DNA from 3 places in the Pedobacter africanus genome. Region 1 is predicted to be linked to each of the others. Evidence: riboswitches for the same ligand, from Rfam matches in the RefSeq annotation. Region 1 holds a riboswitch; each other region holds the start of a gene.
What was found. Region 1 has a riboswitch for S-adenosylmethionine ahead of B9A91_RS03735 (cysteine desulfurase family protein). Riboswitches for the same ligand answer to the same signal wherever they lie in the genome.
Positions count from the first base shown of each region.

Region 2: another riboswitch for S-adenosylmethionine. It lies ahead of metH (methionine synthase); the one in region 1 lies ahead of B9A91_RS03735 (cysteine desulfurase family protein).
Region 3: another riboswitch for S-adenosylmethionine. It lies ahead of B9A91_RS18135 (O-acetylhomoserine aminocarboxypropyltransferase/cysteine synthase family protein); the one in region 1 lies ahead of B9A91_RS03735 (cysteine desulfurase family protein).

Region 1 is NZ_FWXT01000001.1:906,364-917,237, forward strand. Features, by position in the region: gene B9A91_RS03725 (SRPBCC family protein) at 73-501, opposite strand; gene B9A91_RS03730 (DinB family protein) at 642-1,130, shown strand; gene B9A91_RS03735 (cysteine desulfurase family protein) at 1,106-2,263, opposite strand; SAM riboswitch class I at 2,322-2,422, opposite strand; gene B9A91_RS03740 (sterol desaturase family protein) at 2,636-3,871, shown strand; gene B9A91_RS03745 (HAD family hydrolase) at 3,915-4,574, shown strand; gene B9A91_RS03750 (hypothetical protein) at 4,578-4,844, shown strand; gene B9A91_RS03755 (SRPBCC family protein) at 4,852-5,331, opposite strand; gene B9A91_RS03760 (ArsR/SmtB family transcription factor) at 5,318-5,659, opposite strand; gene B9A91_RS03765 (pirin family protein) at 5,797-6,669, shown strand; gene B9A91_RS03770 (oxidoreductase) at 6,678-7,616, opposite strand; gene B9A91_RS03775 (RNA polymerase sigma factor) at 7,696-8,295, shown strand; gene B9A91_RS03780 (FecR family protein) at 8,387-9,589, shown strand; gene B9A91_RS03785 (TonB-dependent receptor) at 9,705-10,874, shown strand, end outside.
Region 2 is NZ_FWXT01000001.1:3,192,173-3,203,046, forward strand. Features, by position in the region: gene metH (methionine synthase) at 1-3,131, opposite strand, end outside; SAM riboswitch class I at 3,249-3,358, opposite strand; gene B9A91_RS13395 (alpha-L-fucosidase) at 3,475-4,839, opposite strand; gene B9A91_RS24145 (hypothetical protein) at 5,025-5,186, shown strand; tRNA gene B9A91_RS13405 (tRNA-Glu) at 5,364-5,435, opposite strand; tRNA gene B9A91_RS13410 (tRNA-Met) at 5,476-5,551, opposite strand; gene era (GTPase Era) at 5,663-6,541, shown strand; gene B9A91_RS13420 (TlpA family protein disulfide reductase) at 6,575-7,081, shown strand; gene der (ribosome biogenesis GTPase Der) at 7,183-8,484, shown strand; gene B9A91_RS13430 (S41 family peptidase) at 8,487-10,067, opposite strand; gene murQ (N-acetylmuramic acid 6-phosphate etherase) at 10,263-10,874, shown strand, end outside.
Region 3 is NZ_FWXT01000003.1:221,222-232,095, forward strand. Features, by position in the region: gene B9A91_RS18130 (homoserine O-acetyltransferase family protein) at 1-675, opposite strand, end outside; gene B9A91_RS18135 (O-acetylhomoserine aminocarboxypropyltransferase/cysteine synthase family protein) at 701-2,005, opposite strand; SAM riboswitch class I at 2,232-2,345, opposite strand; gene B9A91_RS18140 (trans-sulfuration enzyme family protein) at 2,504-3,619, opposite strand; gene B9A91_RS18145 (lipocalin family protein) at 3,736-4,230, shown strand; gene B9A91_RS18150 (YdeI/OmpD-associated family protein) at 4,401-5,009, opposite strand; gene mqnE (aminofutalosine synthase MqnE) at 5,135-6,328, shown strand; gene B9A91_RS18160 (histidine phosphatase family protein) at 6,329-6,940, shown strand; gene B9A91_RS18165 (menaquinone biosynthetic enzyme MqnA/MqnD family protein) at 6,950-7,675, shown strand; gene mutS (DNA mismatch repair protein MutS) at 7,762-10,371, shown strand; gene B9A91_RS18175 (C40 family peptidase) at 10,373-10,874, shown strand, end outside.

The DNA.
Region 1 (10,874 bases):
AGCAACAAAGGGAATAGTAACTACTATCCCCTTTGTATAAAGCTAATTATAAATCAATTGATTCGCAAGCAGCTATTTATGCTGCTCCGCATATCTTTTAAAGCTGTTCATTATGGCCTGCCATCCGCCTTGCTGCATTTCAATGGAGTTGGTCTCTTCTGCCTCAAAAATCTCAGTCACCTCCGTTGTATCTCCATTTTCCGAAAAAGTAATCTTTACTTTCCTGCCGTCGCCGAGCGTATAGGCAATGAGTTTATGGGTTTCAACCTCATCATAAATACCTCCGAAGTCAAAGCCAAAACTACCGTCCTTGGCTTCCATACGTGAGGAAAATGCCCCGCCAACACGCAGGTCATTTTCTGCTTTTGGGGTATGCCAGTCATCAGAGGCACTACACCATTTTACAATGTGCGCAGGAGCGTTCCAGAATTCCCATACTTTTTCAACTGGTGCATTCACTGTAGCTGCTACGGTGATTTTGGTTTTATTTGCTGTTTCCATATTTCTTTGTTTTTGTTTATGATGTAAAGATAGGTCGCATTTTTACAACCGGTGATGGGGAAAAACGACATTTACCGGGTAGATTGCGACAAAGAACTTTTAACCCCAGCATTTGTTTAATATTAACAAAATGAACATTTATGGATACATTAAAAAAACAAATCATACAGGAGTTAACAGTGTTTTACAGCGGCGACCCCTGGGTAACTGAAAACTTTGAATATAAAGTAGCTACGCTGAATGCAGAAACGGCCTTACAAAGGATTTCCGCTTTTAACCATAACATTGCAGAAATTGTGGCACATATGACCGCCTGGAGAAACTTTGTCATCAAAAAGCTTCAGGGAGATATTACGTTTAACATCGTAGACAATACCAAAGGCGACTGGCCCGACGCAAATTCATGGGAAGAAACATTAAGCAATTTCCGTCTATCCCAAGCTGATCTTATCCGATCATTAAACAATTTCTCTGACAATAAGTGGAAAGAGACAGTTCCCACCAGGTCATATGATTTTATATACCTCGTTAAAGGGATTGTTCAGCACGATTACTATCATTACGGACAAATTGGCTGTTTGATTGCAGCACAAAAAAAATTACATCAATCTACCACTTCAACTTCATGAACAATTTCTTTTATAAAAAGACAGGCAAGTTGCTCAACTGCATAGTCGATCTCTTCGGCAGTATTGTACCTGCTAAATGAAAACCTGATGGTATTGCTGTCGGAATTGATGTGCAGCGCATTCAACACATGTGAGGTTTTGCCAGAATTACTGTTACAGGCGCTTCCACCAGAAGCACAGATACGATGTTGATCGAGATAGGTTAAGGGCGAGCCCCATGTATCTGGCAGCGCTACACTGAGCACCGTCGAAAGGCTTAGTTCTTTCGATGATGAATTCCCATTAAAACTTATACCAGGGATTTTGTTGGTCAGCTTATAGATCATTCTTTCTTTTAAACCTGAAATGTGGGCATGGTTAGACTCCCTGTTGCTGTAGGCCAGTTCTAGCGCCCTGGCCAACCCAACAATACCCGCAACATTTTCAGTGCCGCTGCGCTGTCCACCCTCTTGCGCACCACCATTTATAAAAGGGTTCAAACGTTCGGTCGATTTCTTATACAAAAAACCAATGCCTTTAGGCCCATGAAATTTATGGGCTGAGCCAACCAGAAAATCAATACCTAACTTTTGGGTATCGTATTTATACTGCCCCATGGTCTGAACTGTATCAGAATGAAAAATAGCACCGTAATGGCTGCAGATTTTAGCGATCTGATCGATGTCGTTTAAATTACCGATTTCATTATTGCCATGCATTACCGATACAAAAGCGCTTTCGTTTGCCGCCAGCAGCTGATCCAGATGACTAAGGGAGGGTACTCCCTTTGCATCATGGTTTAGGTAAACCAGCCTGATCTCCCCTCGCTGCTCCAGTGCTTTTAAAGTATTCAATACCGCATGATGTTCCAATGCCGTAGTGATAGCAAGCTTTATATTGTTGCCGCAAATTGCAGAAACAATCGCTGTATTGTCAGCCTCTGTTCCCCCAGAAGTAAATATAATATGATCGGAACTGGTGTTGAGCACATCAGCAACGATACCCCGCGACTGGCAGATTGCAGCCCGGGCCTCACGGCCAAAGTGGTGTGCTGAGGACGGGTTGCCAAAATTTTCGAAAAGATAAGGCTCCATAGCCCTGAATACGGCTTTGCTTAAAGGTGTGGTTGCTGCATTGTCTAGATAAATTCTCATATCCGTTAAAGTTTAAAATGATCAAATACACTTATCCGGATAGCACTGAGCTGAAACGATCTTATCTTTCCGTCAACCTGACGGTAGGAATTAGCACCTTGCAAAATACAGGTTGCCAAGACTTCACAGGGCCTTTCCCTCAGTCTTTCTGGATAAGTAAAATAAATTTAAGAACTGTTATTGAGTGCAAATATAACAATAGACTACAAAAATAGTATACTTTATTTTAAAATACTACTAAATTAGTAGATTATATTTATATCTTAGCAAAAACTTTAGATTATTTGGTACATCTTGGTTTTGTTCATTTAAGCCAGACTGGATGGTCTGGCTTGTTTAAACCTTAAAAAATGCAATTTCCTTAAATAATAAATGACGATGATCCAGCTCAATTATTTGGCTTTTGCCATACCTGCATTCTTTATCTTTCTTTTCCTGGAGTATCAGCTGGCTATCAGGATGAACAGGATCGGCATATTTAAATACGAAGGTTCTGTAGCCAATCTCAGTATAGGAATTGCCGAGCGATTGCTGAACCTTTTTATTTCGGCAAGTTTTTACAGTTTGTTTTATTGGGTATATGAGAACTATGCGCTATTCCAAATCCCTAACAAATGGTGGGTATGGATATTGCTCCTCCTCACTACAGACCTGGTATGGTATTGGTACCACCGGCTGGGGCATACTATTAATTTTTTATGGGCTGCCCATATTGTACATCATCAAAGTGAAGAATTCAACCTTACTGTCTCTGCAAGAATTACGGTGTTCCAGGCATTGATACGGAACATTTTCTGGTGTACCATCCCTTTTATGGGTTTTCATCCCGCAATGGTTATTACCATCCTCCTGGTACATGGTGCCTATTCTTTCTTCACCCATACCCAACTGATCGGAAAACTTGGCTGGCTGGAGCATATCTTTATCACTCCCTCCCTGCATGGTGTACACCATGCCAGCAATGAAAAATACCTCGATAAAAATTACGGTGACGTTTTTGTGTTATGGGATAAACTTTTCGGAACTTTTCAAAAAGAAGAAGAAAAACCGAAGTACGGTTTAACCCATCCCATTAAAAGCTATAGTTTCCTCTGGCAGCATTTTCACTATTATCTTGAAATAGCAGAAGCCTGCAAACAGGCCAAAGGTTTCCGGGCTAAAATCAGGATCATTTTTGGCAGTCCGGCACAATTGGACCAGGAGATTAGGCCATTGCTCGAAAAACGGTACCTGCAGCATAAACCGGTTGTAACCTACCGATTTAAATTCCGGACCTATCTGGACCTGCAGCTTACCCTTTGTATTGCCCTTTTAACCTTTATTACTGCAGCTTACACTGGCCTGGCCCTGTACGATAAGCTTTTTATCGTAGCTTTTATATTGCTTACGCTGATCAATTGCGGGGCCCTCATGGAGCAAAGAAAATGGATCTATTACCTGGAATGCATGAGACTGATCGTGGTTCTGGCCTTTGCTTTCTGGAAACTGGATATTCTTGAACTACTTATTTTGCCAGCTGTAGCATTGATAGTGCTGGAGAGTGTTTTCAGGTTAAGCCTGCATTACCGGAATTATGTGCTGAGGTACGAAAAAATATATACAGAATAGTGCAGTAATCTATTCTGTCCAAAAAACCTGCTAACTTTGCAGCATGAATAAACAAGTAGCCGTCATTTTTGACATGGATGGTGTCATTTGCCATACAAATCCCTATCACTCCCTTGCCTTCAGAGATTTTTTTTCAACCCGCAACCTTAATCCAACTGATGAAGAGTTTGCCCAGCATATGTTTGGAAAAAGCAACAGCTATATTCTATCACATTTCTTAAAAAGGCCTATTACCGGCAATGAATTACTGAAGATGGAAGAGGAAAAGGAAAGTCTGTTCAGAAAAATCTATGAGCCCCATATTGAGCCTATTGCAGGCTTTGTAGCATTTGCAAACGATCTAAAAAACAATGGTGTAAAGTTGGGCGTTGCCACTTCTGCACCCTATGCAAATCTCGACCTTATCCTGGGTAAAATCAATATCCGTGAAATGCTGGGTTCTATAATGGCCAGCGAAGATGTCAAAAAACATAAACCCGATCCGGAAGTGTATATCAGCTCCGCAGCTAATCTAAACGTGCAGGCGCAGCAATGCCTGGTTTTTGAAGATTCCTTTTCCGGTATTTCAGCTGCATTAAATGCCGGGATGCAGGTAGTAGGCGTATTGAGTTCACACACCAGGGATGAACTTCCACCATGCCATTTATACATTAACGATTATACTGAGCTTTCTTACGACAACATCAGCCATTTATTTAAATAACATATGGAAAATGAAAATAAGAACCCCTACGTTCAGTTTAATGCTCAGATACTAAAAGATTGGATAGACAACGGGGTGAAATACATAAAGCTGGTTGAGCTGGATACAGACCTGCCAGTAAAGTTCTTTGAACTGGTTCCCGATTCAGAAATTCCGGATAGCGGAGAAACCATTTATCCTATCGGCTCCGAAGACATTGCTGAACTCCTGGAGCCGATAAAGGGCATAAAATTCCTTGTTCACGAGATTTATCTCGAAGAAGAAGAATAAATAGAGCCTAAGCTTTCACTAAGGTCTCCAGGCGGTTAAACATCTTGATCCAGCTTTGGTATGCACCGCTTTGTTTTGCACTCTCCTCAGATACCGTCTGATGCAATACCAGCTTGGTTTGCCCTCCAACCGGGCTTAACGTAACCGTGGTAATGATTTCTTTTGGCCATTCTTCGGGTTTACCAGTCTGCGCTGCTGTAACATCATCCCCTGCCTCATTGGTCAGGACCATAGAAAACACCAGCTCTTCAGAGGGGCTTACCGTTTTATAGGTGCCCATTACCCAGCAATCGCCATGAACAGGATCATGGATGCAGGAATGAAAAGTACCACCTTCCTTTACATTTATAGCTTTAAACTCAATGGTACAGCCATCAGGGGCATACCATTGAACCAATTGCTCAGGATCAGTCCATGCCCGAAATACCAGTTCCATTGGGGCATCAAAAAGATGGCTGATTTTAAGTTCCTTTTTAGCTTGTTCCATCGTCTTTGCTTTTAGTTTGTATTTTCTTTAAATAATTATCCAGTTTGTCAAATTTGCTCACCCACTGTTTTCTCGATTGCTCAACCCAATCGGTTACTTCAACCAGCTTTTCCAGCTGTACCTCGCAAAACCGCTCCCTACCCTTCTGGGTAATCACCACCAGGCCACACTCCGTTAAAATCTGGATATGTTTTGAAATGGCCTGGCGGCTAATCTCGAAAGACTCGGCCACGGCATTCAGGTTCAGCGGCTCAGGGGCCACTCTTTGTATAATCTCCCTACGCACAGGATCGGCAATTGCCTGAAATACATCTCTTCTTATCTTCATTATGCAACTATATGATTGCAAATATAAGCGCAATCATTTAATTGCGCAAGTGTTTGTTAAAATACTTCTTATCCTACATCAATGAACAGTGCAAAACTGCGGAGTATCTTTGATGTACTTAAAAAGGAGAAAATAAGATGAAAAAGTTAATTGAAAAAATTGTGGCAAATCCTGGCCGTCCGCATATGGTTGGCGATGGCTTCAGGGTATTTAATTATATCCCCGGAGCTGGTATTCCTCAGGAAAGAATCAGTCCGTTTTTAATGTTAGACTTTAATCCTGAATATGACTTTGGTCCTTCAGCCCACCTAAGGGGTGTTGGTGTCCACCCTCATAAAGGGTTTGAAACTGTAACCATTGCCTACAAAGGAAGTGTGGCGCATCACGACAGCACCGGAAGCAGCGGAATCATTAACGCTGGTGACGTTCAATGGATGACTGCCGGGAATGGAATTTTGCATAAAGAATACCATGAAGAAGCCTTTTCTAAAAAGGGAGGCCCTTTCGAAATGGTACAGCTTTGGGTAAACCTCCCTAAAAAAGACAAATCTACCACACCACATTACCAGGAACTGGCAGCAGCCGGAATGGGTAAAGTAGAATTGCCCGACAATGGAGGTGTGGTCAATGTAATTGCAGGAAATTTTAATGGCGTTGCCGGCCCCGCAGAAACCTATAGCGTAGTAAACCTGTTCGACATTAAACTGAATGCCGGAGCAAGCCTAAGCACCAACATTCCATCTGGTCATAACACAGCCTTACTGGTGGTTAACGGCAGCATTGCAGTAAATGGTGAAATTGCTACAGAACACAGTTTCGTATTGTTCGAAAACCAGGGCGAAGAAGTATCCATTAAAGCCAACCAGCAAAGTGTGGTGCTTTTGTTAAGTGGCGAACCATTAAATGAACCGATAGCAAGCTACGGACCTTTCGTAATGAATACAGAAGCTGAAATCAAACAAGCTATCCTTGATTTCAACATGGGAAAATTTGGGGTGCTGGAAGATTAGGCAAATTTTCAATGCCTGTTATCGCAATTGATGTAAATCTCTTTAACAGGCTTGCCTAAAATTGTAATGCCGGGGCAACCGAACGACTGGTATTCAAAACCAAAAATAACTGTTGCCCCATTCTTAAAAAGCTTACCTGTCCATTGGTTTATTGAAGTATCCTTATCGTTGTCTACATAATTAAGGGGAGCCAGTGAGACGCCTTCACTTTCACTGTAAACCTTTTCGAAAATTATCTTTTCTGTTTTTGATTGAAGTACAACTAAACGTCTTGCAAACACATGATCATTCTGTAAATAATCGCGTATAAAATACTGAAGTCCATCCCTTTCAAACCTATAAGAGGAACCTGCTATGTATTTCCCAGGCTGTAAAGCAACATCCTTTTTTATCGCTTTTTTCGGGTACTCGCTTGCTTTAATTTTCTTCCATACAACAGGTTTTAGCGCCTGCCCTCCAAAGGGGTTCTTTTTGCCCGGAGCCACCAGAACAGTATTAAAATCATCCCCGAACCCTTTTAGCCTGTCTGTCTGTATTTCAAAACCAATCATATAGTCTTCCTGAGCATAGGGCCAGTCGCTTTCATCAGAATAAAGATTAAGCACAGCAACCACATTCAGGTCTTTTACTGCAAAAGCAGCCAGTGCATTGGTAGCATAATCATATATAAACACCTGGTCTGTTTCGGCAGTCTTTGTTCCGGAAAGAAACCTTTTCCGGTAAGTCTGGTCAAGCTTAAAATACTTCGCAGATTTTGGCCCTTTAGCCTTTATATCGGGAATCGCCAAAGAGTCGGGATGACTGCTTAAAGGATAGTTGTCTGATAGGGAAACAAAGCCTATATTACTTTTTTCGAGAGCAGATAACCTGTACAATACCGGTTCCTGGGCATTTACCCCAATCGCTAACAACAAACAAAAGCTTATAAAGCAGCATACTTTTCTCATAGAACATTATTTTCATGCTATTAGTGCATAGAGACGAAATTTAATTACATTAGCACAATATTAAAATTGTAATATTTTAGTGACCAAAGTGAAAATCATTGAATCAGATCTTATTCGTGCAGTTGCAGATGGAGATGAAAAAGCATTTGAAACTTTATATTCACTTTATTACCAAAAATTACACAAATTTCTGCTAAAAACCGTTCGTGGTCAGGAAGAGTCTACTTTAGATATCTTACAGGAAGCATTCTTAAGGGTATGGCTCAACAGGGACAGGTTAATGGAAATAGAAAATTTCCAGGCCTGGATTTATAAAGTAGTTAGCACAGAGGCTTTAACCCAGATCAAAAAAGAACTTCATATCAAAACAAAGGCCGACAGGTTAAAATCATCGTTAGAAAATGATGAACAAATATTTGCACCAAGACACCTGGAAATTGCCGAAATAAAAACAATAGTTAACCAGGCTGTAGAGCGGCTGCCCCATCAACGCCGGACTATATATATTTTGAGCAGAGAGGAAGGCCTTAGCCCGCATGAAATTGCAGTTAGATTGAACATCTCCATCAACACCGTTTACAACACCCTTACGGTAGCCTTGAAGTCCATACGCGAGGACCTTTCTAAATCCGGATATGGAATTCACCTGGGCATACTCTTAATATTACAAATTCTTTAAAAAAAAATCTCCGCACAATAGTAGTGGTTTCAAAAAGTGTATTCACACCTATAATCGGGATGAAAATCCTGAGTAACCAAATTACAACCACGTGGACAAAAAAAGAATCCTCTATTTACTGCAGCAGTATTATAACAATACCTTATCTGTTGCCGAGACTACCGAGTTGTCTCAGCTTATTGACCAAATCGGGCATGAAGACGCAATAGCTGTACTGACCGAAACCATAAATACTTTTTCAGAACCTGAAAATGGAGCGGTAAATATTGATGAAACTGAAATCAAAGCCAAGGTCAACCAGATATTATCTGTAGACAGGCGTTATCCGGTCAAAACAATTAAACATCCAAAAACGAGGTTATTGAAGTATAGCATAGCAGCTGCGGCAGCCATTATTGCACTGGTGGGATCATACCTGGTTTTTCAAAATTTTAGCAATCTCATCCGTGACAATCCTATAGCCGAAGCAAATCAGAAAGATGTTCAGCCCGGGCAGGCTGGAGCAATACTGGTGCTGTCGGATGGAAGGGAAGTTTTGCTGGACAGCGCGGGCAGCAGTCAGGTTATCATTGACCACAATGGTTCAAAAATAAAAGTCAGTAACGGGCGCGTTGTTTATCTGGACGGTAAAAAAACTACTGATCCTGAACACAACCTCAACAGCATCCGTACCCCTGCCGGGAGACAATACCACCTCACCCTGTCAGACGGAACTGAAGTTTGGCTAAATGCTGCCAGTAGTATGGAGTACCCTGTAGCTTTTAGTGAAAAAACAAGAAAAGTCTCTATATCAGGAGAAGCTTATTTCGAAGTAGCAAAAAATGCAAAGCAACCATTCATTGTAAGCATCAAAAATTCAAAAACCAATATCGAAGTTTTAGGAACACATTTTAACATAAACTCCTATGCCGATCATGGCAGTTACAAAACTACCCTGCTGGAGGGAAGTATAAAATTAAGTACCGGAAAACGGCAGCTGCTTTTAAAGCCTAACCAGCAAGCTGTCAGCCAGCCAGATTCAGAGCAGATAGAACTCATTAGTAATGTAAACGCCGAAGATATTTTAGCCTGGAAGAACGACTTATTTCATTTCAACCAGGCCAGCATAGAGGATGTAATGCGAGAGCTGGCCAGATGGTACAACATTGAAGTTGTATACGAAGGGTCCAGACCTACCGGCACTTTTACCGGAAAAATACAAAAAGGTCTGACACTGCGGCAAGCTTTAAAAATACTGGGCGCCACACGTGTTCAATATGAGTTAACAACAGATAACAAACTACTAATTCAATAATTATAAACCTAAACCAAACACTATGAGAAACAACTAACCCTCTAACCCATGCAGCAAGCTGCACCAGCAAAACCAACAACCAACAAAATGTTTAAACCTGAAATTTCTATTTCAAATGAAACAAAAAACTAACCAAAGAAACGAACAACCGCAGCGCATAGAAAGGCAAACTACCTATCGCCATTTTTTTGCGATGATGACAGTTGTTACCTTATTAACCATTTGTATCTCAACGCTTGCAAATGCCAACACTTTTTCTCAAACCATCAGGTTAAATCTAAAATCTGTACAAATTTCTGACGCTTTAAAAGCAATTGAGAAACAATCCGACTATACGTTTTTCTATAAAACAGAAGACCTCAAAGGGCTAAAAAAAATTGATGTTAATATTAACGAAAGCTCAATCAATACTGTACTCGAACGGCTATTAGAGGGCCTTTCGCTAACGTATAGCATCCAAGGCAAAACCATTGCTGTAAATAAGATCCTGAACAAGCCAGATAAAGTAACCCTTTGGACTACAATAGAAAGCATCATCAGGCAATCTGTTTCCGGTACCGTTAAAGATGCAGCCGGCATCCCTATTCCGGGAGCAACAGTAAAACTAAAGGGCACCAATCGCGTTACGTCCACCAATGCTTCGGGGCAGTTCAGCATAGAAGCAAATACCGGTGAAGTCCTGGTTATCAGTTCCATTGGCTTTACAAGCCGGGAAATTACAGTTACAGGCCCATCATTAGGAGACATCTCATTAAGTGAAGCACCTGAAGTACTGGGCGAACTGGTAGTTGTGGGTTATAGCGTTCAGAAAAAAGAAAGCCTTACCGGTGCCTTAAGTACCATCAACGGCGATAAGCTTAAAAACGTGACCTCACCAAACGTACAGAACCTGCTTGCCGGTAAAGCGCCAGGGCTGTTTGTTGCACCTGGTTCCGGAAAGCCGGGAACTGTGGGGGCCGTGGTCATCCGCGGGCAGGCTACCCTAAGCGGTACAACCAGTCCGCTTTGGGTTATAGATGGGGTAATTGTAGGCTCAAGTCCGGGAGAAGTAAATCCGGAAGACATTGAATCATTAACGGTGTTAAAAGATGCTGCATCAACTGCAATTTATGGCTCTCAAGGTGCCAACGGCGTCATTGTTGTCACTACAAAAAGAGCCAAATCCGCAGATATGACAGTTGATATCTCATCAAGAACAGGTTTTACCCAGCTTACCAACGGTAACCTGCAAGTGATGAACGGGGCTGAACTGTATGACTACTACGCTTCTTTTGCCAATGCAAAT
Region 2 (10,874 bases), 2.3 Mb from region 1:
TGGGCTACAAAGTCAGACAGGGCATAATAGGGCTGTCCATCGGTTTTTTCGGCTTGCTGGCGAAGGGTATGGATCACAACCTCTTTGCCCTCAACATTTAAAATGATGTCATCTCCAACTGCATTCGCCGGCCAGAAACCAATTACGGCTTTAGCAGTTAACAACTTCTCCTCAACAATTCTTTTCAACAGGGCCTGAGCATCATTGAAAAGCTTTCTGGCTTCGTCGCCTACTGTTTTGTCTTCCAGTATCCTTGGGTAGCTGCCACGCAACTCCCAGGTTTGAAAAAACGGGGTCCAGTCGATGTAAGGTACCAATTCTTCCAGGGGATAGTCCTCAAATACCCGGGTTCCGGTAAATTCCGGAGCAGGAGCTACCAATGAAGGGTCTATTTTAAAGTTCTCCTTACGAGCCTCTTCTATGGTTTTGAAGCGCTTGTCCGAACGTTTGTTCAGGTGGGCTTCTCGGGCTTTATCGTATTCTGCCCTGATGCTGGCAATATACTCATCGCGGGTATCTTTGTTCATCAAGGTACTGGCAACGGTAACGCTCCTTGAGGCATCGAGCACGTGTATGGCAGGACCGGAATAATTAGGCGCTACTTTAACCGCCGCATGGATACGGGAGGTTGTTGCTCCGCCTATCATCAGCGGAATGGTAAAGCCTTCACGCTCCATTTCTTTGGCAAAGTGTACCATCTCATCCAGTGAAGGTGTGATGAGGCCGCTTAAGCCAATAATGTCGGCATCAATTTCCTTGGCTTTTTTAATGATGTCCTGGGCAGGCACCATTACACCCATGTCTACAATCTCGAAGTTGTTACAGGCCAGTACCACACCAACAATATTCTTGCCGATGTCATGTACATCGCCCTTAACCGTAGCCATCAGTATTTTTCCGGCTGATGAATTCTGGTCCTGATCAGGGTTGTTCAGCTTTTCCTGCTCAATAAAAGGCAGCAGGTAAGCCACGGCTTTTTTCATTACACGGGCAGATTTTACCACCTGCGGCAGAAACATTTTTCCGGCTCCGAACAGATCGCCCACAATATTCATTCCGTCCATTAAAGGGCCTTCGATCACCTGGATCGGCCTGTCGTACTTTTGGCGGGCCTCTTCAACGTCTGCATCCAGGTATTCAATGATCCCTTTTACCAATGCGTGCGATAAGCGCTCCTCTACACTGGCCTTGCGCCATTCTTCATCTCTTACAACCTCTTTCCCTTTAGATTTGATAGTATCTGCAAATTCAACCAGACGCTCGGTGGCATCTGACCTCCGGTTCAGCAATACATCTTCAACAAGCAACAGCAGTTCTGGTGGAATTTCCTGGTAAACTTCCAGCATCCCCGCATTTACAATCCCCATGTCCAGTCCGGCGTGGATGGCATGGTACAGAAATGCAGAGTGCATGGCTTCCCTTACGGTATTATTGCCCCTGAAAGAGAAGGAAATGTTGGAAACGCCACCGCTTACTTTGGCATGTGGAAGATTCTCTTTGATCCAGCGTGTGGCGTTTATAAAGTCGACCGCATAGTTATTGTGCTCTTCCAGGCCGGTTGCTACCGTTAGGATGTTGGGGTCAAAAATGATGTCCTGTGCCGGGAAGCCGACTTCGTTCACCAGTATATCATAAGATCTTTTACAGATCTTTTTTCTTCTTTCAAAATTGTCTGCCTGTCCCAGTTCATCAAAAGCCATCACTACTACGGCTGCACCGTAATTCATGATTTTACGGGCATTCTCACGGAATTTATCTTCACCTTCTTTTAAGGAGATTGAGTTTACAATTCCCTTACCCTGCAGACATTTCAGTCCCGCCTCTATTACCGTCCACTTGGAAGAATCCACCATAATGGGCAGTTTGGAAATATCCGGTTCGGAAGCGATCAGGTTAAGGAATTTTGTCATCGAAGCCTCCGAATCGATCATTCCCTCATCCATGTTCACATCAATTATCTGGGCGCCACCTTCAACCTGCTGACGGGCAACGGCCAGGGCGGCTTCAAAATCTCCGCCTAAAATCAGCTTGCTGAATTTAGGGGAACCGGTAATATTGGTTCTTTCCCCAATGTTTACAAAAATGCTTTCAGGGGTAATCGTTACCGGTTCTAAACCGCTCAGGCGCAGATAGGGTGCTATTTGTGGTATTCTGCGGGGTTCCACATTTCTTGCTTTTTCAGCTATACAGCCAATATGATCGGGGGTAGTCCCACAACAACCACCTACAATATTTACAAAGCCATGCTGGATGAAATCTTCAACCAGGTGGGCCGTTTCGTGCGGCATCTCATCGTATGCCCCAAATTCATTAGGCAAACCTGCATTTGGATAGGCTGAAACATAGCAACCAGCTTTGGCAGAAAGCTCTTCAATATGCGGACGCATGTCTTTAGCACCCAAAGCACAGTTAAAGCCTATGCTTAGTGGCCGGGCATGCATTACCGAGTTTAGAAATGCTTCGGCTGTTTGTCCGGATAAAGTTCTTCCGGATGCGTCCGTAATGGTACCCGAGATCATGATCTCTATTTTACGGCCAATTTCAGCTTCATATTTTTTTATCGAAAATATGGCCGCTTTGGCATTCAGGGTATCAAAAATTGTTTCAATGAGCAAGAGATCAGCACCGCCGTCTACCAGTCCGCGTACCTGTTCGTCGTACGCCTCTACAAGTTCGTCAAAAGTAATGGCACGGAAACCCGGGTCGTTTACATCAGGAGAAATGGACAGCGTTCTGTTGGTCGGACCTACAGCACCTGCAACAAAGCATTTGCGCTCCGGATTTGCGGCCATAAATTCATTTACGGCTTCTTTGGCAATTTTAGCGCCTTCAAAACTCATTTCATAAGCCAGCGGCTCCATCTGGTAATCTGCCAGTGAAATGCGCTGAGTGCTGAAAGTGTTGGTTTCAATGATGTCTGTACCGGCTTTTAAGTACTCGGTATGGATTTCTTTAATGACATCCGGACGGGTGATGTTCAGCATGTCATTGTTCCCTTTTACATCGCAAGGGTGATCTTTGAATCGTTCGCCTCTAAAATCTTCCTCTGTTAAGGCGTAACGTTGTATCATGGTGCCCATTGCACCATCAATGATCAGGATACGTTTCTCTAATTCTTTTCTGATATCCATTTAACAATAATGATATGAGCAGACAATCAGCTAAAGTTGATAGAGGCCGGGGCCTAAACAAGTGCCGAACCAATTGCGTGCAAAGCTTATCTGAGAATCTGTTTGGGGAGCAGTTTCCACTTATCTTTCAGGAACTACGGCTGCATTTCCTGTAGAATGTAGCACCTTGTTAGCACAGGTTGCCAAGACTTCGCAGGGTCTAATCCCTCCATCTTTCTCTATAAGCATTACAAAGGTGCAACAAAGAAAAATCAATTCCAAAAAAAAGCGGTTTAAAGCATATAAAATTGCAAAGCATGTGTCGGACAACTTAACTTTTGGAATATTATTCTGTACCACTCGGCTATTTCAGACTCAATTCAATAACCGGAACTGTGAAGTTTGGTTTTTGCAGAGGAAGTTTTAGTACCAGATTTCCGGAGGCCGATAGGTCTTTGTCTGTTAAAAGTTCGGAGTTGTCATGTAAAAACTGAGCATAAATGACTTCGTCCTTGTAACCATCAAGTACGAGCTTGCCGTCTTTCGGATAGTCAAAAAGATGAACATATAATTTTTTATTGACTTTATTATAAGTTAGTTGTGTTCCAGGAGCTGGCTTAAATTTGTCTGGTGCAAAGCTGCAGTCATACACTGATTTTGAATTTGCATGCATCCAGGTTCCCAGGCTATCCAAAGCCGTGTTTGCCCTGTTGTCAAATTCGCCTCTTGCCGTGGGCCCAACATTTAACAGCAAATTACCCCCATTGGCTACTGATGTAATTAGGAGGTCTAACAATTGTGTGTTCGTTTTCCAGGTGTTCTCATCTCTGTAATAACCCCATGAACCTGAAAAAGTCTGGCAGGTCTCCCAGGTCTTTCCTTTATATTTTGCTAGGCTTTTGGCACTAACTTGTTCGGGAGTTTCAAAATCCTCGGCATCACTGTATGCTGCCAGATCTAGCCTGTTGTCTACAATGATACCGGGCTGCAATTTTCTGATCTGTTTCAGGAGTTCTACTGATCCCCAGTCATCTTTCCCTTTTCCATGTTTGCCCGGATAAGAAAAGTCGAGCCACAGGATGTCAATTTTTCCATATTTTGTTAAGATCTCAGTCACCTGATCGTTCAGGTACCTGCGATAATTTGCCATATTTCTCCCTTTGTTCAAGGTCAGGTATTCCTGATCGTTATTGTCGGCTGGCCTTGAGGGGTGATACCGGTCAACCGTAAAATCCGGGTGATGCCAATCTATCAGAGAATAATAGAAGCCTATTCTGATGCCCTCTGCCCTGAAGGCATCCACAAATTCTTTTACTAAATCCCTTTTAGCAGGCGTATTTGTTGCTTTGTAATTGGTAAATTTACTATCAAACAAAGTAAAACCTTCGTGGTGTTTGGTAGTTAAAACAGCATATTTCATGCCGGCGGCTTTAGCTTTTTTTGCCCATATTTTAGGTTGAAACTGATCTGGGTTAAAATTTTTAAAGTATTTGTTGTAATCCTGTTCTGATATCTTTTCCCTGCTTTGTACCCATTCGTGACGGGCTGGCAGGGCATAAAGTCCCCAATGAATAAACATCCCAAACCTGGCATCTGTCCACCATTTCATTCTTTTCTCTTTTTGTTCCGGGGTTTCGGTCCCGATTTTTTTCTGTGCTTGCAATGGCCTTGCAGAAATGAGTATCATTAAAATCATACCCAGGCTCAGCAATAGTTCTTTTCTGTTCATTTGTGTTTGGTCTTCAATAGTTTGTATCAAAATTATGAGCTAATTTCAACCTTAAATAAGCAATATTGGCAAATAACTAAGCGTTTTTTGCAAAAAGTGGTATCAGTGGAATTGTTGCCTGGCAAAATCAATATTCTTCCGTAAAGATTGTATCTTGATTTACACACAAATAAAATCTTACAGATATGAAAATTACATTAGATGTAAAATCACTCTTATTGGGAGTCTTGGCAGCGGGCTTTTTGTTTACTGCCTTCAGTTTCAAAAATACACAAGGGCAGGGGAATGGCAGGTTCAGTACATCATTGCCCCATCCATGTATGATCTCAGCAAAATACAATGGCTAAAAGGGGATTTCTATGATACATTCAAGACAGGAAAGGATAATAAAAAGACAGTAAATTGATTGATGTGCTATTAAGATAAGAAATTAGCGAATGGGTAAAATAATATTGCCCGTAATGCACGAATGGCTGCAAATTTCAAATTTGCAGCCATTTTGATGATTTTAACATGATGCCTTGTAGCCCGTAGGGGAATCGAACCCCTGTTTCCAGAATGAAAATCTGGCGTCCTCACCCCTAGACGAACGGGCCATTTAAGATTGCCTCAGCTGTATTAAAGCTGCGAACCTTTTGGTAGCGGGGACCAGACTCGAACTGATGACCTTCGGGTTATGAGCCCGACGAGCTACCAACTGCTCCACCCCGCACTATATACAATTCTTTTAGTTTCCGTTAAATCCTTAACTCTTCTTCCGAATTGGAATGCAAAGATATAATTCGTTTCTTTGTGGTGCAAATTTATTTTAAAAAATATTTTCATGTCGCATAAAGCAGGTTTTGTAAGTATCATCGGTAAGCCTAACGTAGGCAAATCAACCTTAATGAATGCCCTGGTGGGTGAAAAACTTTCTATCATTACTCCTAAAGCGCAGACCACCCGTCACCGTATTTTAGGAATCGTAAACGAAGAAGACTATCAAATTGTTTTTTCGGACACGCCCGGCATCATCAAGCCCCGGTATGGGCTGCAGGATTCCATGATGAATTCTGTTAAAGGAGCATTAACAGATGCCGACCTGATCCTGTTTGTTACCGATATTAATGAACAGCACGATGAAAATGATGTATTGGAGAAAATTACGCATACCAGTATTCCTATGATCGTCCTGATCAACAAGATTGACAATGCTACCCAGGAACAGGTAGATGAAAAAGTAGCCTATTGGCAGGAACAGCTAAAACCTAAACATATTTTTGCCATTTCGGCACTGCATCAATATAACCTGGATGGCATCTTGAATACTGTACTGGATTACGTGCCCGAACATGCGCCCTTTTACGACAAGGAAGACCTTACAGATCGTAATCTGCGTTTCTTCGTTTCAGAGATCATCCGCGAAAAGATTTTCAACAATTATCAGAAAGAAATTCCTTACAGCACAGAGGTAATTATTACCGCATTTAAAGAAGAAGAAAATATTACGCGCATCAGCGCTGAAATTATTGTAGAGCGTGATTCCCAGAAAAACATCCTGATAGGAAAAGGTGGTTCCAGCCTAAAAAAAGTTGGCATGGAAGCCCGTAAGGACATGGAGAAATTTCTGGGTCAGAAGGTTTTCCTTGAAACCTTTGTAAAGGTCTTGCCAGACTGGCGTAGCAAAAAAAATTATCTTAAAAGCTTTGGTTATGATCAATAACATTTTTTCTTTGTATGAGACTAAGTACTTATCATGAAAAAATTATTTTTATTGATTGCCATTTTAGGCGTGAATATGGCTTTTGCACAGGAATCCAACAACGACAAAAAGTTATGGGCTTCCTCTATCCTCAACCAGCAAGCGCCTGAACTGGTTGTAGAAAAATGGATCAGTGCCGCGCCTGATACAAAAGGCAAATTTGTGCTGATCGATTTCTGGGCCACATGGTGTGGTCCTTGCAGAAAATACATCCCTACTTTAAACAGCTTTCACGAAAAATTCGGGGATAAACTTGCAGTCATCGGTTTATCAGATGAGCCCGCTGAAACAGTAGAGAAATTTGAAAACCCTAAAATCAGGTACAGCGAGGCTATAGATACCAAGGCAACGCTGAAAAACTCCTTGCAGGTAAAAGGAATCCCTCACGTAATCCTCATTAGTCCAAAAGGCGTTGTGATCTGGGAAGGCTTTCCTTTGCTTGACAACCACCAGCTTACGGAAGATGTACTGAAGGCGCTGATGGAAAAATACAAATCCTAAACTGGTTTAACGGTCTTTTTTAAGCCGCAAAAAACTAAACCCAATCATATCGATGGGATTATGTATCTTTGTGGCTTTTAAAATATTCGTATAAAATACCCATGTCAAATATTATCGCAATTGTCGGAAGACCAAACGTAGGCAAATCTACCCTTTTTAACCGCTTAACCGAAAGTCGTAAAGCTATTGTTGATGATTTTAGTGGCGTTACGCGCGACCGTCATTATGGCGTGGCAGAGTGGACAGACAAGCAATTCACTGTGATTGATACAGGTGGCTATGTGGCCAATTCAGAGGATGTTTTTGAGGCCGCTATTCGCGAACAGGTGGTTATTGCTATCGAAGAAGCTACTGTTTTGCTGTTCATGGTAGATGTCACAACAGGAATTACTGATTTGGACGATGAAATCGCTCAGCTACTGAGAAGAAGCAAGAAGCCGGTATTTGTTGTTGTAAACAAGGTTGACAATACGCAGCTTCAGAACGATGCCGCTGAATTTTATGGCTTTGGTCTGGGCGAGATCCACCCGATATCTTCTATGACAGGTTCGGGAACAGGGGATTTGCTGGATGAGGTGATCAGGCATTTTGAAGATGTTCCGGAAGAAGAGAACACCTTGCCAAAAATTACCATTGTAGGCCGTCCAAATGTTGGGAAGTCGTCCCTTATCAATGCTTTAATCGGTAAAGAAAGAAACATTGTAACCCCTATAGCCGGTACCACCCGAGATTCCATACACATTCATTACAATCAATTCGGGCATGAATTTATGTTTATTGATACGGCTGGGCTGCGTAAAAAAACGAAGGTTAAGGAAAACATAGAGTTTTACTCTGTTATGCGGACCATTAAGGCACTTGAAGAAGCTGATGTCGTGATCCTGATGATAGATGCCGTAGAAGGCCTGGAATCACAGGATGTGAACATTTTCCATCTGGCAGAAAAAAACAAGAAAGGAATTGTGGTGCTGGTCAATAAATGGGACCTGATAGAAAAAAACAGCAAAACAGTGAATGTCTTTGAAGAGCAAATCCGTCAGAAACTACAGCCTTTTACTGATGTCCCGATCATTTTCATTTCTGCATTGAATAAACAGCGGATATTCCAGGCGGTAGAAACGGCATTGGATGTGTTTAAAAACAGAAGCAAGAAGATACCTACATCAAAGTTAAATGATGTCATGCTGCCTATCATTGAAAATTATCCGCCGCCAGCATTGAAAGGAAAATACATCAAGATCAAGTACATTACACAGATCAATGCAAGTTCTCCGATGTTTGCTTTCTTCTGCAACCTTCCTCAATATATTAAAGAGCCCTACAAACGTTTCCTGGAGAATAAACTACGCGAGCATTTTGATTTTAGCGGGGTGCCGGTTCAGATCTATTTCAGACAGAAATAAGTTTATTGCAAGCTGGCGATGGCTTGCTTAACCACCGGGTCATTTAGGTTTAAGGCTTTGTAATAGCCTGCATCGCCCAAATGGTACTTGTATAAAAGCACCTTCAGATCATTGTATATCAATGGTTTGGCCATATACAGTTGCTTCGGATCTATTGGAATATTGCGCTTTTGGATATACTTCAGAAAATCGCTGTAGTCTGATTCGCTGATCGCAAACTTCGTCATTTTCTGTTCCAGCTGTTCTGCATTGTATCGGGCGCCCAGTATATCGTACACAAAATCGAACAAGACCTTTTTGGCCACCAGTTTACCATAAAACCGATTGTAGCCATTCGTATCCAGCTTTACGTAAATATCCGGACGGATACCGCCACGAGTCAAATTTTTGCGCTGCAGGCTATCTTTTCCTGTGCCAGTCACATCAGAAGTAAGCTCCCCATCATTAAAACGGTCTTCGATTTCATTCTGATAAGCGTTGTATCCTTTTTTGTAAGATTTTTGGATGCTTTTACCCGAAGGAGTGTAATATCTGGCAATAGTAAGGTTCAGGGCAGAACCATCCCCGAAAGGAAACTGCTCCTGTACTAAGCCCTTGCCAAATGAGCGCCTGCCTACAATTACACCTCTGCCCCAATCCTGTACCGCCCCGGCCAGAATTTCGCTCGCCGAAGCGGAGTTTTCATTGATCAGTACCGCCAGTTTCCCTTGCTCAAACTCTCCTCCACCGGTAGTCATATAATCTGTCCTGGGCTCATGTTTACCTTCAGTATAAACAATCAGTTTATTTTCTTCGAGTATCTGGTTGGCCAGCCCAGTTGCCGCACTCAGGTAACCACCGCCATTGTCCCTTAGATCAAGGATTAGCTTCTTCATCCCTTTAGCTTTTAGCTGCCTTACTGATTCTACAAAATCTTTGTCGGTATCTGCGCCAAACTTGCTGATTCTGACATAGGCCGTTTCAGGGTTCAGCATGTAAGCCGCATCAATACTGCTTACCTTTACACGGTTACGGTTAACGGTATATACCATACGCTGGGTATCTCCGGGATGAATAATGGTTAATTTTACAGCAGTCCCTTTGCGTCCTCTTATACGCCCTACCATCTTTTCTCGCGGCAGCGCTTTTCCGCTCACTATGGCCGTATCGATTTGCAATATCTTATCTCCCTGTCTTATTCCAGCTATAAATGCAGGTCCGTCTTTTACCACATTGGTAACCAGCAAAGTGTCATTGAGAATATAATATTCAATCCCGATCCCTTCAAAATTGCCTCCCAGGGTCTCGAGCATTTCACTGGCTTTCGCTGGCGGAAGGTATGTGCTGTGTGGGTCCAGCTGATGCAGCAGGCTATCGATAGGCAAATGGTTTAAAGAGTCGGCATTTACCTCATCAACATATTTTTTATTGATGATATGGATAATTTCATCTACCTTTTCGGCGTTACTATCAGCAAATTGAACAGGCTTATGAAATTGATACCCCTGATCTTTTAAAAATTTGTAACCAAAGAACATCCCACCTATTAATGTAGCGGAATAAGTGAGGGCAATAAGGGCATTATAGCGGGTATTTTTCTTCATGGGTAAATACTGTGTAAAGTTATAAAATTACCCTTCAATAAATAAATATATTGTGCTGATTTTAAGGTTATATTTCGCGTTTAGGAAGAAAATACCGAATTTTATGAAACATTTGCCAAATTGAAAGCGACTTATGTGAAAGGCTTGCCGTGAGGTAATCGGAAAATGAGCAAAAATTAAAGAAAACACAGCATTATGATTAGAGTAACCGAGCAGGAATCAAAGTACCACGACATCGACAAAATGTCGGTACTGGAGATTCTGACAGGCATAAATAATGAAGATAAAATTGTTCCCCAGGCTGTAGAAAAAGCAATTCCTCAAATAGAAAAGCTGGCTTCTGCCGTAGCTGAGCGTATGATCAACGGGGGTAGATTATTTTACATCGGGGCAGGCACAAGCGGTCGTTTGGGAGTAGTTGATGCTTCCGAATGTCCACCTACATTTGGTGTGCCTTTCGACTGGGTGGTTGGCATCATTGCCGGGGGCGACACCGCGATCAGAAAAGCGGTTGAAAATGCCGAAGATGATGCAGCACAAGCCTGGATTGATTTGCAGGAGTATAAGATCAATGAAAAAGACTGCCTGGTTGGTCTTGCGGCCTCAGGTACCACGCCTTATGTCATTGGTGGACTGCATACCGCGCGTGAAAACGGTGTGCTTACCGGGTGTATTGTTTGTAATGAGGGTGGCCCCATTGCAGGTGAAAGTGACTACCCGGTAGAAGTAGTTGTAGGCCCGGAGTTCTTAACCGGATCAACGCGCATGAAGTCGGGAACCGCACAAAAATTGGTGTTGAATATGTTG
Region 3 (10,874 bases), on a different contig from region 1:
ATCGTTAACACTTTCCAATTGGGTTGCTGCGTAGGCATCGTATGTTCTGTAAGACAGTAGCGCAATGCTCCTGGCTACCTTTAAACCTTTTATACCGCCATCTGGTTTTTGAGCATAAAAACTGCGGTCGGCAGTAATGGCCAGGCGCTGACTTTCATTGAAAGCGATACCCCAGGGCGAGTGGAAGGCGTTGGTTGCAATGAGGATCAGGTTCTCAATAGCACCAGGATCTAACACTGACCATTCCAAAGCCTGTTGTCCACCCAATGAGCCACCGATCAGGACCTTTATGTTGCTGATGCCCAGATGTGTAGCCAACAAACGGTGAGCGGCAACCAGATCCCGGATCGAAAACTCCGGAAAGGACAGGTAATAAGGTTGCCCTGTTACCGGGTTGGTACTTAACGGACTGGTACTGCCGTAATGCGACCCCAATACATTGGCGCAAATGATAAAATGCTCGTCAGGATTAAACAGGGCATTGTTGCCAAATAGCCCTTTCCACCAATCAAGCACATCCGAGTTTGCGGTAAGCGCATGGCATGCCCAAATTACATTGTCCTTTTTGGCATTCAGCTTTCCGTAAGTCTGGTAAGCAATATCTAGCTTACGCAGCTTTTTGCCGTTTTCCAGTTTGAAGGTCTTGGTGTAATGGTATGTGGAAATTGTACTCATTATAAATCTTGATAAAGGGTATTGTCTATTTTTTTATGCTGTTGAAAGCCTGTTCGAAATCTGCTTTGATATCGTCTATGTGTTCTATGCCTACTGATACCCGAAGCTGATTAGGCTTAACGCCCGCTGCCGCCTGCTCGGCTTCACTCAGCTGCTGATGTGTGGTTGCCGAAGGTTGTATGATCAGTGTTTTCGCATCTCCAACATTTGCGAGATGGCTTACCAGTTTAAGGCTGTCTACCAGTGCAGTGGCTTGTGCCTTATCGCCTTGCAGCTCAAAAGACAATACTGCACCGAAGCCGTTTTGCAGGTATTTTTTTGCATTGGTATGGTATCGGCTGCTCTCCAGTCCAGGATAGCTTACACTTTTCACTGCAGGATGCGTTTCCAGCCAGGTTGCCAGTGCCAGCGCGTTGTCTACGTGGCGCTGTACCCGAAGCGATAAGGTCTCAAGTCCCTGTAACAGCAGGAAGGAGTTAAAAGGGGAGATAGCGGGACCAAAATCCCGTAAACCCTCAACGCGGGCACGAATAATGAACTGGATGTTCCCGAAAGGCCCTCCAATGCCAAATACATCGTTGAATACCAGTCCGTGATAACCTTCAGAAGGTTCGGTGAACTGTTTAAATTTACCATTGCCCCAGTTGTAGGTCCCACCATCAACGATCACACCGCCAATGCTGGTGCCATGTCCGCCGATCCATTTGGTGGCCGATTGTACGACAATGTGTGCACCATGTTCCAGAGGTTTAAACAGGTAACCTGCAGCACCGAAAGTATTATCGACGATCAGGGGAAGGTCGTGCTTATTGGCTATCGCCGATACCCTTTCAAAATCGATAATGCTGAAAGCCGGATTGCCTATGCTTTCCAGGTAGATGGCCTTGGTGTTTCCATCTATTTTGGCTTCAAAATCTGAAGGGTCATCGCCATTGGCAAATTTAACTTCGATGCCCAGGCGTTTAAATCCAACTTTAAACTGATTGTAGGAACCTCCGTACAAATGAGAGGAAGAAACAAAGTTATCGCCCGATTCCAGTATGTTGTTTAAAGCAATAAACTGTGCCGCCTGGCCAGATGATACTGCGAGTGCGGCAACGCCGCCTTCCAGGGCAGCAATACGTTTTTCAAATACGTCCGTAGTCGGGTTCATGATACGGGTATAAATGTTTCCAAACTCTTTCAGGGCAAACAGGTTTGCACCGTGTTCAGAATTTTTGAAGCCATAAGAAGTAGTTTGATATATAGGAACGGCCCTTGAACCTGTTGTAGGATCTATTTCCTGGCCGGCATGTACCTGTAAAGTTTCGAATTTATGAGAAGCAGACATATTTATCTTTTTATTTATATGGTTTGATTAATTTTTTTAGCGCTTACTCCCTGTATAAGTATATAGCGGAGCATGTTTGTTGGCGTACCCATATGGGCCTTCCGGATGGATCAAAAAGAATGCAAAAGGAAGATTTTAAGGATTATTGCATGCAGCAACACATACACATGGTATGTTTGGGGCAACAATAATGACGAAGAATTGAAATAATCGTTTTCATATTTTTAATTTATCTTTCCAAACGGCACCATGCCGGCTGGTCAGGAATTGGCACCTTCTCCATTTTGGGAGGGTTGCCAGTGGGTCAAAGAGCCTGTCTCTCGCCACTTCTTTATAAATCAAACCGATTAGAGGTGTTGACTTGATTAGCTTTCGCCAAATAATGTCACAAATGTAGGTTTAAGTGGTAAAATAATCAAAATTAAATTCTGAATATTTTTTAATATATTGATTATTAAATATATAAAGTTTTTAATGGTGGTGATTTTAATTGTTTTTTTAACCTAAAGCTTGCTCAAAATCAGCAATTAAGTCATCAATGTGCTCAAGTCCAACAGATATCCGAATTAAATTTTGTGGGGTTTTGCTGTCCGGTCCTTCTACAGAGGCGCGGTGCTCCACCAGGCTTTCCACTCCTCCAAGACTGGTTGCCTGGGCAAACAATTTTACATTGTTTACAACTTTCCGGGCATCATCCGCATTGCCTTTCACCAATATCGACAACATTCCACCAAAGCCGCTCATTTGTGTTTTTGCAATTGCATGTCCGGGATGATCGGGAAGGCCCGGATAAAATACCGCTGTTACCCGGGGATGTTTTTGCAGGTAAAGCGCAAGGGCCAGGCCATTTTCGCAATGTCCTTTCATCCGATAGGCCAGTGTTTTTAAACTCCGTGACAGCAGAAAACAATCGAACGGTGAAGGTACCGCACCACCTGTCTGCTGGATGTTCTTGATCCGTTCCCAGAATTCATTTTGCTGAGCGGTAACCAGAACTCCCCCCAGTACATCACTATGACCGCCGATGTATTTGGTAGAGGAATGCATCACAATATCAGCTCCCAATGTAATTGGCGTTTGCAAGCTGGGCGAAGCAAAGGTGCTGTCGCATGCCAGGATCAGTCCTTCCGATTTTGCCAGTTGAGCAACAGCTTTTATATCTGTAATTTTTAGGAGCGGGTTGGAAGGGGTTTCAGTCCAGATGAGCACTGTGTTTTTTTTGATCTGCCTTCTGATCAGTTCAATATCTGTAAGGTCTATAAAATTGACTTCAATAGTATCCGAAAATATCGTCAGCAGTATTTTTTTTAACCCCCAGTACATGTCATCCGGTGCAATGATGTGACTGCCAGGTTTTAAAGCCTGGAAAACAGCCATTCCAGCTGTATTGCCGGATGAAAAAGCACAGGCATCCAGGCCCTTTTCCAGGACTGTCAGCGTTTGCTCCAGTGCCGAACGGTTGGGGTTACTCACGCGGCTGTACATGTGTCCACCAGAGTAGCCACCATTGGCATCCCTTAAGAAGGTAGTTGACAAATTTATAGGTGCTGTAACATCTTTCGTGGCACTTTCATATAAATTTCCTGCATGTATTGCCAGTGTTTCTGCTCTCATTATTATGGGGTTAAATGCTAAAATCTCCAGTTGAGGTATAACAATGTTAAAGGTAAAAATAATTAACCCTAAGTTTTGGCAGGATTTATGTATTTAAAAAGTAAAAAATTCAAGATATGAAAAGAATATTCCTGATAGCAGCCATTTTATGCAGTTCATTAATGGTGTTGCAAAGCTGCTCACCAAAAGGTGCAGCTACTACCCAACAACCTTTAAAAAGAGGTAATGTAACCGGTAACTGGATCTTGAACGACATTACTTTTGAAGGGATTCCCCAGACTTCGGTAAAATCTTTGTTTGGAGAAAGTTCTTACAAATGTTTTGTAGGCAGTACCTGGAGGTTAACCAATAGCGGTAATGGTAGCTATAGCTTGCCTGGTGGTGCCGATTGCGCAGCCAAAACACAAACCATTTATTGGTCGGCCAGTACAAAAGAAGATACTTTCCAGTTTAAAAAGTTGTACGAAGGTGATAAAGCTAAAAATGTAACTGAAGGTTACAGAATGCTGCTTTCATCAACAGACGGACAGACAATGGTGATCAAAACACCTGTAGAATATGGTACTACCACAGCATATATTGTGCTGAACTTCAATAAAGCCGCAAAATAAGTGGAAAATAACCGTTCTCTTCTAAGGCTGGAACACAGCTTCGCAATGTTCCCAGACCTTTTCAGAGCAGGTAATTTTTCTGGGAAAGCGTAAAATAATAAAAAAGGAACCTGCATGCAGGTTCCTTTTTTATTTCAATGTATCTAGTTTAGGTTTATTGCTTAGCGGGTTTAACGCTCGTATTTCCAGTTTCTGTGTTTGCCTTCTGAAATCCATTCAGCAGCAGTTTTCAGCCTTTTTTCTCGGGTAGCTTCAGTTTTGGCTTCGGTAATCCATTCTATGTATTCCTTTTTTTGCGAAGGACTGAAATTGTTGAAATTTTGAATTGCAGGTGGTACTGCTGAAAGGCCTGCAAGAAAATAGTCCGGTATTTCCAGTACTTTTTTTTCTGCTGCAGGTTTTTTTATAAGTTTTACGCCTTCTTCGTTTAGTCTTACCGCATTTTTAATGTAGGCTGTAAGGATGGCGTCATCTGGTAAATCGCTTACTGCTGTAATTCTGCCCAGCTGCCCCATGGCCTGTTCCTTTTCTTTTCCCAGTATTCCTGCGGGATCATCGAGTAATGTACTTTTCCAGAACCCAAATGCACAATGCGCCTTAAAGGATGCCATGCTGCAAACGGTACCTTTATATTCAAAATGGGGGAAGCCCCATTTGATGGTTTCCCTGATTTCATCGGAAGCCTGATGGATGAGCTTTCTGAGGTGCCTCAGAATGGGGTGTGCAAAGCCTGCTGAAGCATTGATATAGGTTTCAATCCTTGCGTCGTATTTCTCCATGGTCGGTATATCTCTTATCTAAAGATAAGAAAGATCTGTCTTTTACACAGTGCTGACAGGTAAAATCGGTTTTTAAAACAGGTATCTTACGATTTTATGCTACTTTTGTTCATTATACATTACAGATGGATACTACCTCAAAACTCGCATTGCTGCTGGAAGACACTGAGCTAAAGGCAGAACTTAAGGCAATTGCCCGGAAAGTTCAGCAGCAGGAAAGGATTACTTTTGATGAAGGCGTTTACCTTTATGAACATGCTGAACTTGGTTACCTTGGCGTTCTGGCCAATTACATCAGGGAACAAAGGCATGGCGACCGTACTTATTTCAACCGCAACTTCCATATTGAGCCTACGAATGTATGCGTGTACGACTGTAAGTTCTGCTCGTATTCCCGGATGATCAAACAAAAGGAAGAAGGCTGGGAAATGAGCGTTGAGGGAATGATGGAGGTATTGAAAAAATACGATCATGAACCGGTAACCGAAGTGCACATTACCGGAGGTGTGGTGCCCAAACAAAACCTGGAATTTTACAGCGATTTTTTCAGGAAAGCAAAGGCACATCGCCCTGATCTTCACATTAAAGCATTAACACCAGTAGAGTATTACTACATATTTAAAAAAGCCAAATTAAGTCATTACGACGGAATGAAATACCTGCAGGAAGCAGGCCTGGATTCTATGCCGGGGGGCGGGGCTGAGATTTTTCACCCCGAGGTGCGTGAAAAGATTGCGCACGACAAATGCAATGCCGAACAATGGCTGGATATACATGAACAGGCACATAAACTGGGTATGAAAACCAATGCCACAATGCTTTACGGGCATATAGAACAGTTCTGGCACCGGGTAGACCATATGGAACGGCTGCGTCAGCAACAGGATAAGACAGGCGGTTTTCAGGCTTTTATACCACTTAAGTTCAGGAACCAGCACAACCAGATGGACCATGTGCCTGAAGTTTCCGTTATCGAGGATTTAAGGAACTATGCCATTGCCCGGATTTACATGGATAATTTTGACCATATTAAGGCTTACTGGGCCATGATCAGCAGGCAGACGGCACAGCTGTCGCTGAACTTTGGGGTAGACGATATAGACGGTACATTAGACGATACTACCAAAATCTATTCCATGGCAGGTGCAGAAGAGCAGCATCCTGCAATGAGCACCCAGGAACTGGTAAACCTGATCAGGCAGGTAAAACGTAAACCGATTGAAAGGGATACCCTGTACAAGGTGGTAACAGATTATACAGATGTTACTTTTGGGGATGAGCCGAAACCACAATATTATAAATTGCCAGTAATCAACTAAATGGATAAGGAACTATACATCATCAGGCATGGTGAAACCGATTTAAACAAACAAGGAATTGTACAGGGCAGAGGCATCAACAGCGACCTGAACGATACCGGCAGGATGCAGGCCGCCGCATTTTACAATGCTTATAAAGATGTGCATTTTGATAAGATATATACCTCTAAATTAAAGCGTACACATCAAACCGTTAAAGGTTTTATTGATGCTGGTGTTTCTTGGGAACAATTGGAAGGGCTGGATGAGCTGGCCTGGGGCATATGGGAAGGGAAACCTAATGATGAAAATGCCATTTGTGCATTTAAAGGCCTGATGGAGCAATGGGAAGCCGGAGACTATGATGCTCATTTTGAAGGTGGCGAAAGTCCGAATGATGTGGTAAAAAGGGAACAGCAGGCGCTTGATATCATTAAAGCGGCTACAAATGAAAAAAGGGTACTGGTTTGTATGCACGGCCGTGCCATGCGTTTGTTTCTCTGCCTGCTTACCAGAAAGCCCATCTCTGAGATGACGGAATTTCCGCATCAGAACACTACACTTTATAGGGTTGAACTCAGCGGCAACCAGTTTGTGATCACCGAGTTTAACAATACCGATCATTTAAAATAAATTCAACTGTTGAACAAGATTAAAATCTCTGCCGTTTCCTATACCAATACCAAACCATTTATTTACGGAATTGAAAATTCAGCCCTGCTGGAACAGATAGATCTGAGTTTAGATATCCCTACTGATTGTGCTGCTAAATTGATTGATGGACAGGTTGATATCGGTCTGGTACCTGTTGCGGCAATTCCTCAGGTACCCCATGCGCACATTGTGGCCGATTATTGCATTGGTTCTGTTGGAGCCGTGAATTCTGTCTTCATATTCAGCAACGTTCCGGCTCATGAAATCAAAACTGTAAAGCTGGACAGCCATTCCAGGACATCCAATAACCTGGCACGGGTACTGATGAAATTTCATTTCAAACAGAAGGTAGTTTACACCACCGATGCAACTGCTGAAACAGATGCGATGGTACTGATTGGCGACCGCACCTTTGGGAAAAAAGAGCAGTTTGCCTACGCTTACGATATGGGACAGGAATGGATGAATTTTACCGGTCTTCCTTTTGTATACGCCGCCTGGGTGGCCAATAAATCCATTCCACAGGCTTTCATCAACGATTTTAACGAAGCCCTGGCATTCGGACTTTCCAAACGCAGGGAGCTTTTATCTGAACTGTCGGCTCCTGCTGATTTTGATCTGGAAGACTATCTGCTGAACAAGCTGGATTTTGAGCTGACCGACAAAAAACGTGAAGCATTGGAACTGTTCCTTTCCTACATTACAAAATTATAAACCTATTCACATTTTTTTACTTTTCAACAAATCGTAAAGCCTATACCTCAAGGTAGTATCTTTACGATTTTGTAAACAGATTCATTTTGGCTAAAGATCATACTAAAGAAACCCCGTTAATGCAGCAGTACAATGTAATTAAAGCAAAGTACCCGGGTGCATTATTACTGTTTAGAGTTGGTGACTTTTACGAAACATTTGGCGAAGATGCAGTCAAAACTTCGCAGATACTGGGCATTGTGCTGACCAGGAGAGGGACAGGGCCTAATGGTGCTTTGGAGCTTGCAGGCTTTCCGCATCATTCTTTGGATAACTACCTTTCCAAGTTGGTGAGGGCAGGACAACGGGTAGCCATCTGCGATCAGCTTGAAGATCCTAAAACCACTAAAACCATTGTTAAAAGAGGAGTGACCGAACTGGTTACGCCGGGGGTTGCCTATAACGACAATATCCTGAACCAAAAATCAAACAATTACCTGGCAGCGGTTTATTTCGATAAATCGACCGTAGGGGTTTCTTTTGCAGATATTTCTACCGGTGAATTCCTGGTTGCACAGGGCAATGCAGAATATATAGATAAGCTGTTGCAGGGTTTCAAGCCAAACGAAGTCGTTTTTCAAAAGAGCAGGAGAAAAGAGTTTCTGGAACTGTTTGGAGATAAATTCTATACCTATCACCTGGACGATTGGGCCTTTACTGCCGATTACGCCAATGAAACACTGACCAAACATTTTGAAGTAAACTCATTAAAAGGCTTTGGGGTAGACAGGCTTGCCAGTGGTATTGTTGCTGCCGGTGTGGTGTTGCATTACCTTAACGAAACGGAACACCGCAATTTAAAGCACATCACTTCCATATCTCGACTGGAAGAGGATAAATACATGTGGCTCGATCGTTTTACCATCCGTAACCTGGAACTCGTTAATTCGCCAAACGAAAATGCAGTAACGCTTTTTGAGGTGCTGGATAATACCTGTACCCCAATGGGCGCCCGCTTACTGCATAAGTGGATCATTATGCCTTTAAAGGAACTTAAACCTATCGAGGAGCGGTTGGGCATGGTCGATTACCTGGTAAAGCACGATGTGCTCTTGCAGGGCTTTTTAACACATATTAAGCAGATCGGCGACCTGGAACGTCTGATTTCAAAGGTAGGGCTGCAAAAGGTTGGCCCAAGGGAACTCTGCCAGTTAAAAAAAGCGTTGTACCATATAGAAGAAATAAAATCATTGGCCCAGAAATCCGGAAATGCCTTCCTGCTGGCACTTGCCGATCAGCTGAACCCATGTTTAAGCATCCGCGAAAAGCTGGAAAGAGAATTGCAGCAGGACCCGCCGGCATTACTCATTAAAGGGAATGTAATTGCGGACGGAGTAGATGAAGAACTGGACCGGCTGCGTAAAATTTCTTTCGGAGGTAAGGATTACCTGGTAGAAATCCAGAAAAGAGAAGCCGCTGCTACCGGTATCCCATCCCTAAAAGTTGCATTTAACAATGTGTTCGGTTATTACCTGGAGGTTACACATACCCATAAAGATAAAGTGCCGGCCGACTGGATCAGGAAACAGACCCTGGTGAGTGCCGAACGTTACATTACCCCTGAGCTAAAGGAATACGAAGAGCAGATTCTTGGTGCCGAAGAAAAGATCCAGCAGATAGAAGTGAAGCTGTATAATGACCTGATGTACCAGGTGAGTACCTACATCAGGCCCATACAACTGAATGCCTTTTTGGTTGCACAACTGGACGTGCTGTTGTGCTTTGCGCAGCTTGCCGTAAAGAACCATTACGTAAAACCTGAGATCACCAGGGGTAAAGCTTTGGATATCAAAGGCGGAAGGCATCCGGTAATAGAGCAGCGTCTGCCTGTGGGGGAAGAGTACATCACCAATGATGTATTTCTCGACAACGAGAGCCAGCAGATCATCATCATTACTGGTCCCAATATGTCGGGTAAGTCGGCCATACTCCGCCAAACCGGCTTAATTGTTTTAATGGGACAAATGGGATGTTTTGTGCCGGCAAAGGCCGCCACAATCGGATTGGTAGACAAGATATTTACCCGTGTAGGGGCTTCAGACAACCTATCTTCAGGAGAAAGTACCTTTATGGTGGAAATGAATGAAACCGCCAGTATCCTGAACAACATATCAGACAACAGCTTAATCTTGCTTGATGAAATTGGTCGTGGTACCAGTACTTACGATGGAATTTCTATAGCCTGGGCAATTGCGGAGTTTTTACATACACACCCAACGGCAAAGCCTAAAACGCTGTTTGCTACCCATTATCACGAGCTGAACGAACTGGCTACTACGATGAGCCGGATCAAAAACTTTAACGTTTCCATTAAAGAAGTGGGGAATAAAGTGATCTTTTTAAGGAAATTGGTACCGGGCGGCAGCGAGCATAGCTTTGGTATCCACGTGGCCAAAATGGCGGGTATGCCACCTAAGTTGATCAACAGGGCCAATGAGATCTTAAAAAAGCTGGAAATAGACAGAACAGAAGGCCAAAGCATTAAAGACAGCATCAAAAAGGTGCAGAACCAGGCGTATCAGTTGCACATGTTTGCTGTTGATGACCCTATTCTGGTAAAAATAAGGGATATGCTGAACAACCTGGATGTGAATGTACTGACCCCGGTTGAAGCCTTGTTGAAGTTGGATGAAATACAACGTTTAATCAAACAATAATATGGAAGCTTTGAAAAAAATACAGACAAACAGATTTGTTCTCCTTACGCTGCTGATGGCTGCCTTATTTTTTTCAGCATGTAGTTCCAGAAAAAAAACAGTCAGACCCAATGTATCCGCTGTAAAAGCTGCCGATGCCATGGCACACCTGAGGAATAAACAGCTGTACCGCTTCATAACGGATTGGACAGGGGTGCAATACCGTTTGGGCGGATTGGACAAAAGAGGGGTTGATTGCTCCGGTTTTGCATTTCTGCTGCAGAAAGATATTTATGGCAATACCCTGCCCCGAAGGTCCAGGGACCAGGCAAATGTGGTTAGAGAAAAGAATTTAGCGCAGTTGAAAGAGGGCGACCTGGTCTTCTTTTCTTTTGGTGGCGGGGCAGTAGATCATGTCGGCATTTACTTAAACAACAACTGCTTTGTACATGCCTCCACGACCAGAGGGGTAGTCGTCGATGATCTGAGTTTACCGGCCTACCAGCGGGCTCTGGTTAAAGCGG